2 linked regions of the Cupriavidus taiwanensis LMG 19424 genome follow. The protein of the gene in region 1 interacts with the protein of each later gene in a pairwise test. Links are inferred from orthologs where the notes say so. Each region holds a gene or a part of one and is shown in the gene's direction. Other genes may lie near its edges. The genes, in order: ligA and leuS.

Region 1 (7,832 bases):
CCTGGCCGCCGAGCGCAGCCTGCAGCCGCTGCGCGACCGCATCACCGAGCTGCAGCTCAAGGAACAGGCCGCGCGCCTGAACCAGGAGCAGTTCAGCGAGCAGCTGAGCGCCGCCGCGGTGGACGAGGCCGCGCTGGCCGGCAAGCTGACCGGCGACCTGAAGCCGTCGTACCTGCAGGGCGAAGTCACGCGCATCAACAACGCCATCAATGCGCTGGGCCCGGTCAACATGGCCGCGCTCGACGAACTGGCCGCGGCGCGCGAGCGCAAGACCTTCCTCGACGCGCAGTCGGCCGACCTGAACGACGCCATCGGCACGCTGGAGGACGCGATCGCCAAGATCGACCAGGAGACCCGCGCGCTGCTGCAGGGCACCTTCGACCAGGTCAACCACCATTTCGGCGAGCTGTTCCCGTCGCTGTTCGGCGGCGGCCAGGCGCGCCTGATCATGACCGGCGAGGAAATCCTCGATGCCGGCGTGCAGGTGATGGCGCAGCCGCCGGGCAAGAAGAACTCGACCATCCACCTGCTGTCGGGCGGCGAGAAGGCGCTGACCGCGATCGCGCTGGTGTTCGCGATGTTCCAGCTGAACCCGGCGCCGTTCTGCCTGCTGGACGAGGTCGACGCGCCGCTGGACGACGCCAATACCGAGCGCTACGCCAATATGGTGGCGCGCATGTCGGACAAGACCCAATTCGTTTTCATCTCACATAACAAGATCGCCATGGAAATGGCTCATCAACTCATTGGCGTGACCATGCAGGAGCAGGGCGTTTCGCGTATCGTGGCCGTGGATATGGACGCGGCGGTGTCGATGGCGGAGGCAGCATGAACCTGAATATGGACCTGCAGACCGCGCTGATCGTCGCGGGCCTGGTTTTCGTGGTGCTGGTGTTCGGCTACAACCAGTGGCAGATCCGCAAGGCGCGCCGCCCGCGCGAGCTGCGGCCCGAAGACGACCTGCCGCCGATGCGCGAGCCGGTGGTTGGCCAGAGCACCGCGCCGGAGACCGTCGCACGCCTGCACGAAGCCGCGGCCGAGCAGCCGCCGCGGCGCGAGCCCACGCTGTCGCAGGCGCCGGCCAGTGCCGGCGCCGCGGTGGCTGACCGCAATCACGCCGCTGCCGCCGCGGCCGCGGCGGCCAGCACTGCCGATGCCGACGAAGCCGTCGCCGAGGAGGTAGCTGTCGGGGCTGCAGCGTCGCAGGCGTCGGCCGACGAAGCGGACGCTGCTGCCGCGGTGACGCCTGCCACGGCGCCTGCACCAGCAACCGTGTCTGCGCCGGCACCCGCTCCGGCTCCGGTCGCCGCCGTGCCGGACGGCCAGCCCGCGCCAGCCGTGGTCGATCCGCTGATCGACTGCATCGTGCCGCTGCACCTCGAACGCAAGGCTTCCGGCGACCGCATCCTGCCGCTGACCGGCCGCCTGCGCCGTGCCGGCACCAAGCCGGTCCACATCGAAGGCCTGCGCGCCGAAGCCAACGCCTGGGAACCTGTCACCGCCGGCCACCAGTATGAAGACCTGCAGGTGGGCGTGCAGCTGGCCAACCGCGGCGGCCCGCTCAATGCGCTGGAGTTCTCGGAATTCATCACCGCGGTGGAATCGCTGGCCGAGTCGCTCGACGCCTCGGCCGACCTGCCGGACATGGGCGAGACCGTGGCCAACGCGCGCGAGCTCGACGCCTTTGCCGCCGCCAGTGACGTGCAGCTGGGCGTCAATGTGATCTCCGACGGTGCACCGTGGTCGGCTGCCTATGTGCAGAACGTGGCCACGCAAGACGGGCTGGTGCTGTCGCGCGACGGCACCCGCTTTATCCGCTACCAGGCCAATGCCGAGGGCGTGCAGCGCCCGCTGTTCACGCTGCAGTTCGGCGACACCAACTTCCTGCGCGACGACCTCACCGTCAAGGCCGGCCGCCAGATCACGCTGCTGCTCGACGTGCCGGTGGCCGACCAGGGCGCCAAGCCGTTCAAGACCGTGTGCGAATACGGCCATACGCTGGCGCAGCGCATGGGCGCGCAGCTGGTCGACGACAATATGCGGCCGCTGACCGAAGCGTCGTTCGTCGCCATCTTCAACCAGCTCGAAGCGCTGTACCAGAAGCTGGAAGCGCGCGGCATGCCGGCCGGTTCGCCGGTGGCGCTGCGCCTGTTCAGCAACTAGCCGGAGCCTGCCCATGACCGCAAAACACCGCGGCGCGCAGGCAGAGGCCTCCGCGCCCGCCGGCGCCTTGCCGGCCGACGCCGCCGCCAGCCGCGTAGCCTGGCTGCGTGAAGAGCTGGACCGCCACAACTACCAGTATTACGTGCTGGACGCGCCCACCGTTCCCGATGCGGAATACGACGCGCTGTTCAGCGAACTGATGGCGCTGGAACTCGAGCATCCCGAGCTGCAGACGCCCGACTCGCCCACCCAGCGTGTGGGCGGCGAGCCGTTGTCCGCGTTCGACTCGGTGCGGCACCGCGTGCCGATGCTGTCGCTCAACAACGCCTTTGCCGACGAGGACGTGCTGAACTTCGACCGCCGCTGCGCGCAGGGGCTGGGCCGCACCGCCCCGGCAGCAGGCGAGGCCGACCTGTTCAGCGCCGCCGACGCGGTCGAATACGCGTGCGAGCTGAAGTTCGACGGCCTGGCCATGTCGCTGCGCTATGAAGACGGCCGCCTGGTTCAGGCCGCCACCCGCGGCGATGGCGAGACCGGCGAGGACGTCACCGTCAACGTGCGCACCATCAAGGCGATCCCGCTCAAGCTGCGCGGCCAGGCGCCCGCGGTGCTGGAGGTTCGCGGCGAGGTTTTCATGTTCCGCCGCGACTTCGACAAGCTCAACGCGCGCCAGGCCGAGGCCGGCGAAAAGACCTTCGTCAATCCGCGCAACGCCGCCGCGGGCAGCCTGCGCCAGCTCGATCCGCGCATCACCGCGAGGCGTCCGCTGTCGTTCTTCGCCTACGGTCTGGGCGAGCTGCAGGGCGTTGAGCGCCCGCCCACCCACAGCGCCATGCTCGACGGCTTCGCCGCGCTGGGTTTGCCGGTGTGCAAGGACCGCGCGGTGGTGAAGGGCGCGCAAGGGCTGCTGGATTTCTACCGCGATATCGGCAAGCGCCGTGACGACCTGCCCTACGACATCGATGGCGTGGTCTACAAGGTCAACGCGCTGGCCGAGCAGGAGCGCCTGGGCTTTGTCTCGCGCGCGCCGCGCTTTGCGCTGGCGCACAAGTTCCCGGCGCAGGAAATGACCACCGTCGTCGAGGACATCGAGGTGCAGGTCGGCCGCACCGGCGCAATCACGCCGGTGGCGCGGCTCAGGCCGGTGTTCGTCGGCGGCGTGACCGTGACCAATGCCACGCTGCACAACGAGGACGAGATCCGCCGCAAGGACGTGCATGTTGGCGACACCGTGATCGTGCGCCGCGCCGGCGACGTGATCCCGGAAGTCGTCGCCGTGGTGGCCGAGCGCCGCCCGGCGGACGCGCGCGCCTTCGTGATGCCGACCGCCTGCCCGGTGTGCGGCTCGCATATCGAGAAGCTGGAAGACGAAGCCATTGCCCGCTGCACCGGCGGCCTGATCTGCGCGGCGCAGCGCAAGCAATCGCTGCTGCATTTCGCGCAGCGGCGCGCCATGGATATCGAAGGCCTGGGCGACAGGCTGGTCGAGCAGCTGGTCGACCAGGGCATCGTGCGCACGCCGGCCGACCTGTACAAGCTTGGCGTCGCCAAGCTGGCCGCGCTGGAGCGCATGGCGGACAAGTCGGCCGCCAACCTGGTGGCGGCGATCGACAAGTCGCGCGCGACCACCATGAACCGCTTCATTTTCGCGCTTGGCATCCGCCACGTCGGCGAAGCGACCGCCAAGGACCTGGCCCGGCACTTCGGCAAGCTCGATGCGCTGATGGCGGCCGACGAAGCCGCCCTGCTGGAGGTCAACGATGTCGGCCCGGTGGTGGCGCAGTCGATCGCGCACTTCTTCGCCGAGCCGCACAATGTCGAGGTCATCGAGCAACTGCGCGCCGCGGGCGTACACTGGCCGGAAAGCGAGCCGGTGGCAAAGTCGCCGGCGCCGCTGTCGGGCAAGACCTTTGTCCTGACCGGGACGCTGCCGACCTTGTCGCGCGAAGACGCCAAGGAACTGCTGGAAGCCGCCGGCGCCAAGGTGGCGGGGTCGGTGTCGAAGAAGACCGACTACGTGGTTGCCGGCGCCGAGGCCGGCAGCAAGCTGGACAAGGCCGAGGCGCTGGGCGTGCCGGTGCTGGACGAGGCCGGCATGCTGGCGCTGCTGGCGCAGGCAGGCGCCGCGCCGGCCGAGGAATAACCGGGGAACGGAACCATGATCCGCGAGATTCTAAAGATGGGTGATCCGCGCCTGCTGCAGGTGGCGCGGCCGGTGGAGCGCTTCAACACGCCGGAGCTGCGCACGCTGATCGAAGACATGTTCGACACCATGGACCACGCCAACGGCGCGGGCCTGGCCGCGCCGCAGATCGGCGTCGACCTGCAGGTGGTGATCTTCGGCTTCGACCGCAATCCGCGCTACCCGGACGCGCCCACCGTGCCCAAGACCGTATTGATCAACCCCGTGCTGGAAATGCAGTCCGACGAGATGGAGGACGGCTGGGAGGGCTGCCTGTCGGTGCCGGGCCTGCGCGGCGTGGTGCCGCGCCACCTGCGGCTGAAGTACAGCGGCTACGACCTGATGGGCAACCGCATCGAGCGCGTGGCCGAGGGCTTCCATGCGCGCGTGGTGCAGCATGAGTGCGACCATCTGCAGGGGATTCTTTATCCGATGCGGATCAAGGATTTTTCGAACTTCGGGTTTACCGAGGTGCTGTTTCCGGATTTGCCGGCGAATAGCGACGATTGAATGGCAATGCCAATCGGCACGCTGCCGGTTTGCTCCCCTCTCCCGCTTGCGGGAGAGGGGCAGGGGGAGAGGGCAGGCGCTGGCATACCGACGCCTGTCACTTCGTCGACATGCCGGCCCTCTCCCCAACCCTCTCCCGCAAGCGGGAGAGGGAGCACGCAATCGGTACAGGGATGAGGCGGTGGCGATTGCCCACCCCCCCGAAAAAAGCGGCCATTCCGGCCGCTTTTTCACATCAGAACTTCTCGAACTGCCCCAGGAACCGCCACTTGCCCGGCGGCAGATCGCCCAGCACCACGCGCCCCATGCGCACGCGCTTGAGGCCCACCACCTGCAGCCCCACCTGTTCGCACATGCGGCGGATCTGGCGCTTGCGGCCCTCGCGCAGCACGAAGCGCAGCTGCTCTTCGTTCTGCCAGCTGACCTTGGCCGGCTTGAGCGGCACGCCGTCCAGCGACAGGCCGTGGCGCAGCAGTTCCAGGTCATCGGCCGGGAATTCGGCGCTGATGTTGCGCTCGACCGGCCCGTGCGGCGAGTGCCAGACCACGCGCACCAGGTATTCCTTCTCGACGGTCGAATCTTCGCCGATCAGCGCGCGCGCGACCCGGCCGTCCTGGGTCAGCACCAGCAGGCCGGTGGAGTCGATATCGAGGCGGCCGGCCGGCGCCAGGTTCTTGCGTTGCCACGGCGCAAAGCGCTTGCGCGTGGGGTCGCCTTCCCACTGGTTCTCCGGAGCGAACAGCGCCGCGGCGGGCTCGTAGCCATCCTCGGCCTGCCCGGAAACGTAGCCCACCGGCTTGTTCAGCAGCACGGTGACGCGCTCGCCTTGCTCGGAGCGCGCTTCCTGCAGGATCTCGATCTCGGCGTCCGGGCGGATGCGGCTGCCGAGTTCGGTCACGGGCTTGCCGTCGACCAGCACCCAGCCGCGCGGGATCCATTCGTCGGCCTCGCGGCGCGAGCACAGGCCGAGTTCGGACATGCGCTTGGACAGGCGTACCAGGCCGTCGTCGTGGCTGGATTCGTCGCGCGGCGCCGCGGGCGCTTCGCGGCGCGAAGCTGGCGCCGGGGCGCGTTCCGGGCGTGCGGGCCCGGCGGTGCGGATACGGTCGGCCGCGTCGCTGAAGCGGCGTGCCGGTGCCGTGCCTTCGCGGCGGCGCTCGCCCGACGGCGCGGGGCGGGCGCGCCGCTCGTCGTCGCCATGGCGGCGCGGGCGCGAGTCGGCGCCTTCGAAGCGGCGAGGGCGCTTGTCGTCGTCACCAAAGCGGCGCGGGCGGGTGTCAGCGCCTTCGAAGCGGCGCGGGCGCGGCTCGCCACGGTCGTCGCCAGTGCGGCGCGGACGGTTGTCGTCGTCGCCATAGCGGCGCGGCGGGCGCGACTCGCTGCTTTCGAAGCGGCGCGGCCGCGCCTCGCCACGGTCGTCGCCAGTGCGGCGCGGACGGTTGTCGTCGTCGCCATAGCGGCGCGGCGGGCGCGACTCGCTGCCTTCGAAACGGCGCGGGCGTGCTTCGCCGCGGTCATCGCCATAGCGGCGCGGACGGCTTTCGTCGTCGCCGAAGCGGCGCGGCGGGCGCGACTCGCTGCCTTCGAAGCGGCGCGGACGCGCTTCGCCGCGGTCATCGCCAGCACGGCGTGGACGATTGTCGTCGTCGCCGAAGCGGCGCGGCGGGCGCGACTCGCTGCCTTCGAAGCGGCGTGGGCGCGCTTCGCCGCGGTCATCGCCATAGCGGCGCGGACGGCTTTCGTCGTCGCCGAAGCGTCGAGGGCGCGCCTCGCCGGCATCCGGGCGGCGCGGACGCGCCTGGCGTTCGCTGTCAGCGGGGCGGGGCGCACGCGGCTGGCGCGGCTGTGCTGGCGCTTCGCCCTGGGCGGCGCTGCCACCGGTCTTGCCGCCGGCGCGCTGCTGGGCGCGCTTGATGCCCTCGGAGACGGCCTGCACGCGCTTGCGGTTCAGGTCGGACACGCGCACGGGGCGGGTGCCGCCCTTGCGCGCGGCCGTGCCGGTATCGCTGGCGGCCTTGATGCCTAGCGTCTTGCGCTTCGGCGAATTGCTGTCGGTCATAGGTTGATGATGCCCGCCCGCCTCAGATGGCGAGGGCGGCGAGCAAGTCCTGTTCAAGCTGAATCTGCAATCGGTTGTCGGCGGCCAGGCGGCTGCCGTCTACCAGGAACACGTCTTCGACGCGTTCGCCCAAAGTGTTGATGCGTGCCGTGTGCACGGACACGCGATGGCGCGCCAGTACGCGGGCGATGGCGTACAGCAGGCCGGTGCGGTCGTTGGCGGACAGCGACAGCAGGTAATACTGGCCGCGCTCGTCCGGGCGCAGGTCGACGCGCGGCTTGATCGGGAAGCTGCGCGACTGGCGCGACAGCCGCCCCTGCGTGGGCTCGGGCAGCGCGCCCTGCAGGCGCAGCCGCTCGCACAGCTCGTGCTCGACCAGCGCGATGATGTCGCGGTAATTGCCGCCGTCGCCGGCCATGCCGGGGTCGGTGACCTGGAACGTATCGAGCGCGTAGCCGTGGCGCGTGGTGTGGATCTTGGCGTCCTGGATCGAAAACGCCTTGCGCTCGAAATAGCCGCAGATGCGCGCGAACAGGTCGGGCTGGTCCTTGATGTAGACCGCTACCTGCAGGCCTTCGCCGGCCGGCGACACGCGCGCCTTGACCACCGGCACCGGGCTGTCGACCTTGTTGTACAGGTGGCGCGTCAGCCAGGCGATATCGTGCGAATCGTGGCGCAGGAAGAAGGCCACGTCCAGCTGCGCCCACAGCGACTTGCCCAGCGCCGGGTCGAACGCTTTCAGGCGCAGTTCCGAGATGGTGTCCGCCTTGCGCTGCGACCACAGCGAGTGCGGGTCCACCCGCGCGCCGCCCAGCACGCGCAGCGTGATGTGGTACAGGTCTTCCAGCAGCTTGCCCTTCCAGGCGTTCCATACCTTGGGGCTGGTGCCACGGATATCGGCGACGGTCAGCAGGTAGA
Region 2 (8,044 bases), 980 kb from region 1 along the record:
CGACATCCGGAAATCGTCGAGGAAATGGTGACGTCGCTGAACCTGTGGGTGTGCGCCCGCAAGGACCATCCGGTGCTGAAGGGCCACTGCACGCTCGAGCAATACCTGGACTGCGGCCATATCTTCATGGCGCATTCCGGTGGCTCCGGCCGTCCTGCCCCTTCGCTGATCCCGCTCGACTACGCGCTGCAGCAGCGCGGCCTGAAGCGCAATGCATCGCTGACGGTGCATTCGTGGCGTGCCCAGGCCGAACTGGCCTCGCAGACGGACATGATCTTCACGGTCAACGCGCTGACCAAGGACATGGCCTGCGAGACCTATGGGCTGAAGGCCTTCCCGCTGCCGGCGGAGCTGAACACCACGCTCGGCCTGAACATGTTCTGGCACCGCAGCCGCAACACCCACCCGATGCTGGTGTGGGCGCGCGGCCTGTTCCGCCAGGTGGTGGGGGAGTTCGTCGGCCTGCCGCCGGCACGCCCGGCACGGGTGGTGAGCGAGCAGGACCTGCAGGACCTGCAGGCGCGCTGACCGCAGCGGCGGCTGGCCTCCAACAAAAAACCGGCGCCTGGCGCCGGTTTTTTGTTGCCCTTCTGCGCTCCGCCCGGGGAGCGAGCGGCTTATCGTTTGGGTCTGTGGGGACAGTTGGTCTTGGTGCAGTTGCCGTACAGCGACAACGCGTGTTCCTGCAGGGTAAAGCCGCGCTCGCGCGCAATGCTTTGCTGGCGCTGCTCGATCTCGGAATCGAAGAACTCTTCGACCCGGCCGCAATCCAGGCACACCAGGTGGTCGTGGTGCTTGCCTTCGTTGAGTTCGAAGATGGCCTTGCCGGACTCGAAGTTGTTGCGCGACAGCAGCCCGGCCTGCTCGAACTGGGTCAGCACGCGGTAGACGGTGGCCAGGCCGATATCCATGTGCTCGTTGAGCAGGATGCGGTAGACGTCTTCCGCGCTCAGGTGCCGCTGTTCGCTGGTCTGAAAAATTTCAAGAATCTTCAGCCTGGGCACGGTGGCCTTCAGCCCGATATTCTTGAGGTCCGCCGGACTCGGCATGTGGGTGACTCCCTAGAGTACAATGTCTGGATAGTTGAATCATAAGGGTTTTGGCAGCAAAAGTCGCTCGCGCCGACGATGTCCACAGGTCGGCGTCGCGTGTCCGGCAAGCTTGCCGACCCATGTGGTTGCGGCGGCAGATGCCATCCGCTCGTGTGGTGCAATCGGCGCATTTTGCGCCGTTTTCATGCCCACACAGTCCGTTCTCTGCCGCGTTACTTTTCTTTCCCTCCGGAAACGAGATCCATGCGTTCTATCCGTTCGTCCGCCATGCGTCCGACGCTGGTTGTCTCCCTGCTCGCCGCGGCCCTGCTGGCCGGCGCCTGCTCGGCCTACGATTCCACCTCGCGCAAGGTAGCCAACGCCATCACGCCGTACCGGATCAACATCGTGCAGGGTAACTTCGTCTCGCGCGAAGCCGCTTCGCAGCTGCGCGAAGGCATGACCCGCGACCAGGTCAAGTTCCTGCTCGGCACGCCGCTGCTGACCGACGTGTTCCACGCCAACCGCTGGGATTATGTGTTTTCGTTCCGCCGCGGCAATACCTCGGTGGTGCAGCAGCGCCGCTACACGGTGTTCTTCGACGGCGACCGCCTGGTCAAGTTTGGCGGCGACGAACTGCCGTCCGAGTATGAGCTGATCGCCGAAATCGACGGCATGAAAAAGGCGCTCAAGGAGCAGACGCCGGGCAAGATCTCCACCAGCGCGGCCGCCGCCCCGGCACCGGCCGAGCAGCAGACCACGGTCGAGAACTTCGTGCCGCGCCAGGCGCAGCAGCCGGAAGCGCCCAGCGCCGCCGCACAACCGGCGCAGCCCGCCGCCGAACCGTCGGCGCCGGCCCAGGCGACCGCGCCCGCCGACGCGGCCAAGCCAGCCGCCAACTGATCTATCACGCGCGCCGGCCGCCGGCGCGCTGCCGGTTTTCCGGGCCGGCCAGGCATGGCCGGCTCGCTTCCCTTTCGCGCACCGCGCATATTCCGCAGAGCCAGACACCATGAACATCGCCATTGCAGGCGCATCGGGCCGCATGGGCCGCATGCTGATCGAACAAGTGCTGAACACCGAAGGCGTGACGCTGTCGGGCGCGCTCGACGTGCCGGGCTCGCCGGCGCTGGGCCAGGATGCCGGCCTGTTCCTGGGCCGCAACACCGGTGTCGCGATCACGGCGGACCTGGAAGCCGGGCTGGCCGGTGCGGACTGCCTGATCGACTTCACCCGTCCGGAAGGCACGCTGGTGCACCTGGCCGCGGCAAAGCAGCTGGGCGTCAAGATGGTGGTCGGCACCACCGGCTTCGACGAGGCCGGCAAGGCCGCGCTGGCCGAGGCTGCCAAATCGATCGGCATCGTCTTTGCCGCCAACTTCAGCGTCGGCGTCAATGCCACCTTCAAGCTGCTGGAAGTGGCGGCCAAACTGCTGTCGACCGGCTATGACATCGAGGTGATCGAGGCCCACCACCGCTTCAAGGTCGACGCCCCGTCGGGCACCGCGCTGAAGATGGGCGAAGTGATCGCCGATGCGCTGGGCCGCGACCTGAAGACCTGCGGGGTCTTTGCCCGCGAAGGCCATACCGGCGAGCGCGATCCCAATTCGATCGGCTTTGCCACCATCCGCGGCGGCGACATCGTCGGCGACCACACCGTGATGTTCGCCGGCATCGGCGAGCGCATCGAGATCAGCCACAAGTCGTCGAGCCGCCAGTCGTATGCCGACGGCGCGGTGCGTTCGGCCCGTTTCCTGGCCGACAAGCCGACCGGGCTGTTCGACATGCAGGACGTGCTGGGCCTGAAGTAAGGCCGGCCCCGGGGCGGCCAGCACTGCCGCCACGGTTATAATCGATTGCTTTAGCATTGCACGCCGGGCGGGCGCCCACACTGGCTCCCGCCGCTTACCTTCGAACGAATCTTCCCGGATGCCGGCAGGCCAGTTGCCGCGCAGACGCTGTCCTTGACCGCTGTCCCGACCATGCAAGACAAATACCTTCCTTCCGCCGTTGAACAAGCCGCCCAGCAGCACTGGCAAGCCATCGACGCCTATCGCGTGTCGGAGCATGCGGCCGGGCCCGACGGCAAGGAGAAGCCCAAGTTCTATGCCTGCTCGATGCTGCCGTACCCGTCGGGCAAGCTGCACATGGGGCACGTGCGCAACTACACCATCAACGATGTGATGGCGCGCTACCTGCGCATGAACGGCAACAACGTGCTGATGCCGATGGGCTGGGACGCCTTCGGCATGCCGGCGGAAAACGCCGCGCTGAACAACGGCGTGGCGCCGGCCGCCTGGACCTACGACAACATCGCTTACATGAAGAAGCAGATGCAGTCGATGGGCCTGGCGATCGACTGGTCGCGCGAGGTCGCCACCTGCAGCCCGGACTACTACCGCTGGAACCAGTGGCTGTTCCTGAAGATGCTGGAAAAGGGCATCGCCTACCGCAAGACCGGCACCGTCAACTGGGACCCGGTAGACCAGACCGTGCTGGCCAACGAGCAGGTCATCGACGGCCGCGGCTGGCGCTCGGGCGCGGTGGTCGAGAAGCGCGAGATCCCGATGTACTACCTGCGCATCACCGAGTATGCGGAGGAACTGCTGGGCGACCTGGACGGCCTGGGCTGGCCCGAGCGCGTCAAGGTGATGCAGCAGAACTGGATCGGCAAGAGCGTGGGCGTGCGTTTCGCCTTCACCCATGACATCCCGGGCGAAGACGGCAAGCCGATCAACGACGGCAAGCTCTACGTCTTCACCACGCGCGCCGACACCATCATGGGCGTGACCTTCTGCGCGGTCGCCGCCGAGCACCCGCTGGCCACGCACGCCGCGCTGAACAACCCCGAACTGGCTGCCTTCATCGACGAATGCAAGCACGGCTCGGTCATGGAAGCCGACATGGCGACCATGGAGAAGAAGGGCATGCCGACCGGCCTGCAGGTCGTGCACCCGCTGACCGGCGACAAGGTCGATGTGTGGGTCGGCAACTACGTGCTGATGAGCTATGGCGACGGCGCCGTAATGGGCGTGCCCGCGCACGACGAGCGCGACTTCGCCTTCGCCAACAAGTACAGCCTGCCGATCAAGCAGGTGATCGACGTGAAGGGCCAGCCGTACTCGACCGAAGCCTGGCAGGAATGGTACGGCGACAAGGAAAACGGCACCTGCATCCACAGCGGCAAGTATGACGGCCTCGGCTACCAGGCCGCGGTCGAAGCCATCGCCGCCGACCTGGGCGCGATGGGCCTGGGCGAGAAGAAGACTACCTGGCGCCTGCGCGACTGGGGCATCTCGCGCCAGCGCTACTGGGGCACGCCGATCCCGCTGATCCATTGCGACAGCTGCGGCGTGGTGCCGGTGCCCGAGCAGGACCTGCCGGTGGTGCTGCCCGAAGACCTGGTGCCGGACGGCACCGGCAACCCGCTGGCCAAGGATCCGCGCTTCCTGCAGTGCACCTGCCCGTCGTGCGGCAAGCCGGCGCGCCGCGAGACCGACACGATGGATACCTTCATCGATTCGTGCTGGTACTACATGCGCTATACCTGCCCGGACGCCGACACCATGGTCGATGCCCGCAACGACTACTGGATGCCGATGGACCAGTACATCGGCGGTATCGAGCACGCGATCCTGCACCTGCTGTATGCGCGCTTCTGGACCAAGGTCATGCGCGACCTGGGCCTGGTCAAGTTCGACGAGCCGTTCGCCAACCTGCTGACGCAGGGCATGGTGCTGAACGAGACCTTCTACCGCGAAGACGCCTCGGGCAAGAAGCACTGGTACAACCCGGCCGACGTCGACGTGCAGACCGACGAGCGCGGCCGCCCGATGGGCGCCACGCTGAAGGCCGACGGCCAGCCGGTGGTGATCGGCGGCATCGAGAAGATGTCGAAGTCCAAGAACAACGGCATCGACCCGCAGGCGCTGATCGACCAGTACGGCGCCGACACCGCGCGCCTGTTCGTGATGTTCGCCGCGCCGCCCGAGCAGCAGCTCGAGTGGAGCGGCTCGGGCGTGGAGGGCGCGTCGCGCTTCCTGCGCCGCGTGTGGAACTACGGCTATGCCAATGCCGCCGCGATCCGTGACGGCGCCGCCGGCGCGCCGGGCGCGGACGATGCCGAGCTGCGCCGCGAGATCCACGGCGTGCTCAAGCAGGCCAACTACGACTACCAGCGCATCCAGTACAACACCGTGGTGTCCGCCACGATGAAGATGCTGAACGCGCTGGACGACGCCAAGACCGCGTCGCCGGCGGCGCGCCGCGAGTGCTTCGGCATCCTGCTGCGCGTGCTGTACCCGGTGGTGCCGCACATCACCCACGGCCTGTGGGAGCAGCTGGGCTATGCCGCCGAGGCCGGCGACCTGCTTGACGCCCCGTGGCCGCAGGTCGATGAAGCCGCGCTGGTGCGCAGCGAGATCGAACTGGTGCTGCAGATCAACGGCAAGGTGCGCGGCAGCATTACCGTGCCCGCCGACGCCGACCGTGCGGCCATCGAGGCCACCGCCGCCGCCAGCGATACCGTGGCCAAGTTCGCCGAGGGCAAGGCCCCGAAGAAGATCGTGGTGGTGCCTGGCCGCCTGGTCAACGTGGTGCTTTGACAGCGCCGTCCGCCCGCCGGAACCTGACAAAGGAATCGCCAACCATGAAGCGACTGAACCTGGGACGCCGCAAGCTGCTCGCGGCCCTGCTGGCAGTGCCGGCCACGGGCCTGCTGGCCGGCTGCGGCTTCCATCTGCGCGGCAACTCGGACTTCGCCTTCAAGCGGCTGTATATCGGCATCCCGCCCAACTCGCTGATGGGCGCGGACCTGCGCCGCGCCATCCGCGGCGGCTCCGACACCCAGGTGGTGGCCGACCAGAAAGAGGCCGACGCGCTGCTGGACGTGCTGCAGGACACCCGCACCAAGACCATCCTGTCGATCACGACCGAGGGCGTGGTGCGTGAATACCGCCTGACCCAGCGCTTCACCTTCCGCCTGCGCGATGCCGCCGGCAAGGAGCTGATCGCGCCGTCGCAGCTGGTGCTGACGCGCGACCTGACCTACAACGAAGCCAACACGCTGGCCAAGGACTACGAAGAGCAGCAGCTGTACCGCGACATGCAGCGCGATATCGTGCAGCAGCTGATGCGCCGGCTGGCCGCGGTCAAGGCGATCTGAGCGCGCGGGCCGGCATGCAGCTCAAGCTCGACGGGCTCGACGCGCACCTGCGCCAGGCCAAGGCCAAGGGGCTGGCGCCGCTGTACGTGGTGCACGGCGACGAGCACCTGCTGGTGCTGGAGGCGGTCGACCGCCTGCGTGCCACGGCGCGGGAAGCGGGCTTCTCCGAACGCGAGGTGCTGGTGGCCGAGCGGGGCTTTCACTGGGGCCGGCTGGTCGAGGCGCAGCAGTCGATGTCGCTGTTCGGCGACCGCAAGATCGTCGAGCTGCGCATTCCGTCGGGCAAGCCGGGCAAGGATGGCGGCGAGGCGCTGCGCGCCGTGGCCGCGCAGCCGTCGCCCGATGTGGTGATGCTGGTGACGCTGCCGCGGCTGGACTTTGCCGCGTCCAAGTCGGCCTGGTTCCAGGCGCTGGAAGGCGCCGGCGTGTCGATCAAGGTCGACACCGTGGACCGCACCCGCTTGCCGGCGTGGGTCGGCGAGCGGCTGGCGCTGCAGCAGCAGCGCGTGCAAGGCGGTGAGCCTGGCCGGCGCGCGCTGCAGTTCATCGCCGACAAGGTCGAGGGCAACCTGCTGGCGGCGCACCAGGAAATCCAGAAGCTGGGCCTGCTGTACCCGCCCGGCGAACTGAGCTTCGAGCAGGTGCACGACGCGGTGCTGAACGTGGCCCGCTACGACGTGTTCAAGCTGTCGGAATCCATGTTGTCGGGCGACGTGCCGCGGCTGGTGCGCATGCTCGAAGGGCTGCGCGGCGAGGGCGAGGCCACGGTGCTGGTGCTGTGGGCGCTGACCGAGGAAATTCGCGTATTATCCAAGGTCCGGCAAGGGCTGGCGGCCGGCAAGCCGGCGGGCGTGCTGATGCGCGAACTGCGCGTCTGGGGCCCGCGCGAGCGGCTGGTGCCGCAGGCCGCGCAACGCCTGGCGCAGCCACGGCTGGAAGCAGCCTTGGCGCTGGCCGCGCGACTGGACCGCCAGGTCAAGGGCCTGCAGGACCTGCCGCCGCCAGGCGCCGCGCCGCTGCCGGCGGAGCCGTGGGACGGCTTGCAGCAGCTGGCGCTGATGATTGCGCGCTAGGAGTTGCGTTCCTGAGGCGTTTGCTCGCCGAAGGTTTGCTCCCCTCTCCCGCGCGCGGGAGAGGGGAGGAACACACACTGACACGGCCTTTCCCCCGGCCACTGACATGACCGAGTTCGACCTCAACCAATACATGGACCGCGTCGGCCGCCAGGCCCGCGCGGCGTCGCGCGCGATCGCGCGTGCCTCCACCGCCGACAAGAACCGTGCGCTGCTGACCATCGCCGCCGCGATCCGCCGCGATGCCGACCAGCTCAAGGCCGTCAACGCGCGCGACGTCGAGCGCGCCCGCGCCAACGGCCAGGACGCCGCCTTCGTCGACCGCCTGACGCTGTCGGACAAGGCCATTGCCACCATGGCCGCGGGGCTGGAGCAGATCGCCGCGCTGCCTGACCCGATCGGCGAGATCTCGAACATGAAGTTCCGCCCGACCGGCATCCAGGTGGGCCAGATGCGCGTGCCGCTGGGCGTGATCGGCATCATCTACGAGTCGCGCCCCAACGTGACCATCGACGCCGCCGCGCTGTGCCTGAAGTCGGGCAACGCCACCATCCTGCGCGGCGGATCCGAGGCGATTGAATCCAACACCGCGCTGGCCGCGCTGGTGGCCGAGGGCCTGTCCGCCGCCGGCCTGCCGCCGGAAGCCGTGCAGGTGATCGAGACCACCGACCGCGCCGCGGTCGGTCGCCTGATCACCATGACCGAATTCGTCGACGTGATCGTGCCGCGCGGCGGCAAGAGCCTGATCGCGCGCCTGATGGAAGAAGCGCGCGTGCC

The links.
Region 2: the proteins of ligA (region 1) and leuS interact in binary tests that used the Escherichia coli proteins (3 or more experiments, as listed by UniProt). The link is inferred for Cupriavidus taiwanensis LMG 19424 from one-to-one orthologs.

The regions. Positions count from the first base shown.
Region 1 is NC_010528.1:1,784,601-1,792,432, reverse strand. The notes cover bases 1,829-4,741. They hold ligA (NAD-dependent DNA ligase LigA), read left to right. Parts: upstream 1,829-2,176; coding sequence 2,177-4,306; downstream 4,307-4,741. Other genes in these bases: def (peptide deformylase), read left to right, coding at 4,322-4,741; RALTA_RS08160 (cell division protein ZipA C-terminal FtsZ-binding domain-containing protein), read left to right, coding at 1,829-2,163. In the rest of the region: chromosome segregation protein SMC, read left to right, coding at 1-832; more of RALTA_RS08160, read left to right, coding at 829-1,828; more of def, read left to right, coding at 4,742-4,855; RALTA_RS08145 (pseudouridine synthase), read right to left, coding at 5,091-6,914; RALTA_RS08140 ([protein-PII] uridylyltransferase), read right to left, coding at 6,937-7,832. UniProt on the Escherichia coli protein: DNA ligase that catalyzes the formation of phosphodiester linkages between 5'-phosphoryl and 3'-hydroxyl groups in double-stranded DNA using NAD as a coenzyme and as the energy source for the reaction.
Region 2 is NC_010528.1:2,766,489-2,774,532, reverse strand. The notes cover bases 2,710-5,834. They hold leuS (leucine--tRNA ligase), read left to right. Parts: upstream 2,710-3,012; coding sequence 3,013-5,634; downstream 5,635-5,834. Other genes in these bases: RALTA_RS12715 (LPS-assembly lipoprotein LptE), read left to right, coding at 5,679-5,834; dapB (4-hydroxy-tetrahydrodipicolinate reductase), read left to right, coding at 2,710-2,841. Also shown: RALTA_RS12740 (LysR family transcriptional regulator), read left to right, coding at 1-528; fur (ferric iron uptake transcriptional regulator), read right to left, coding at 618-1,049; RALTA_RS12730 (outer membrane protein assembly factor BamE), read left to right, coding at 1,296-1,934; more of dapB, read left to right, coding at 2,044-2,709; more of RALTA_RS12715, read left to right, coding at 5,835-6,194; holA (DNA polymerase III subunit delta), read left to right, coding at 6,209-7,267; RALTA_RS12705 (glutamate-5-semialdehyde dehydrogenase), read left to right, coding at 7,374-8,044.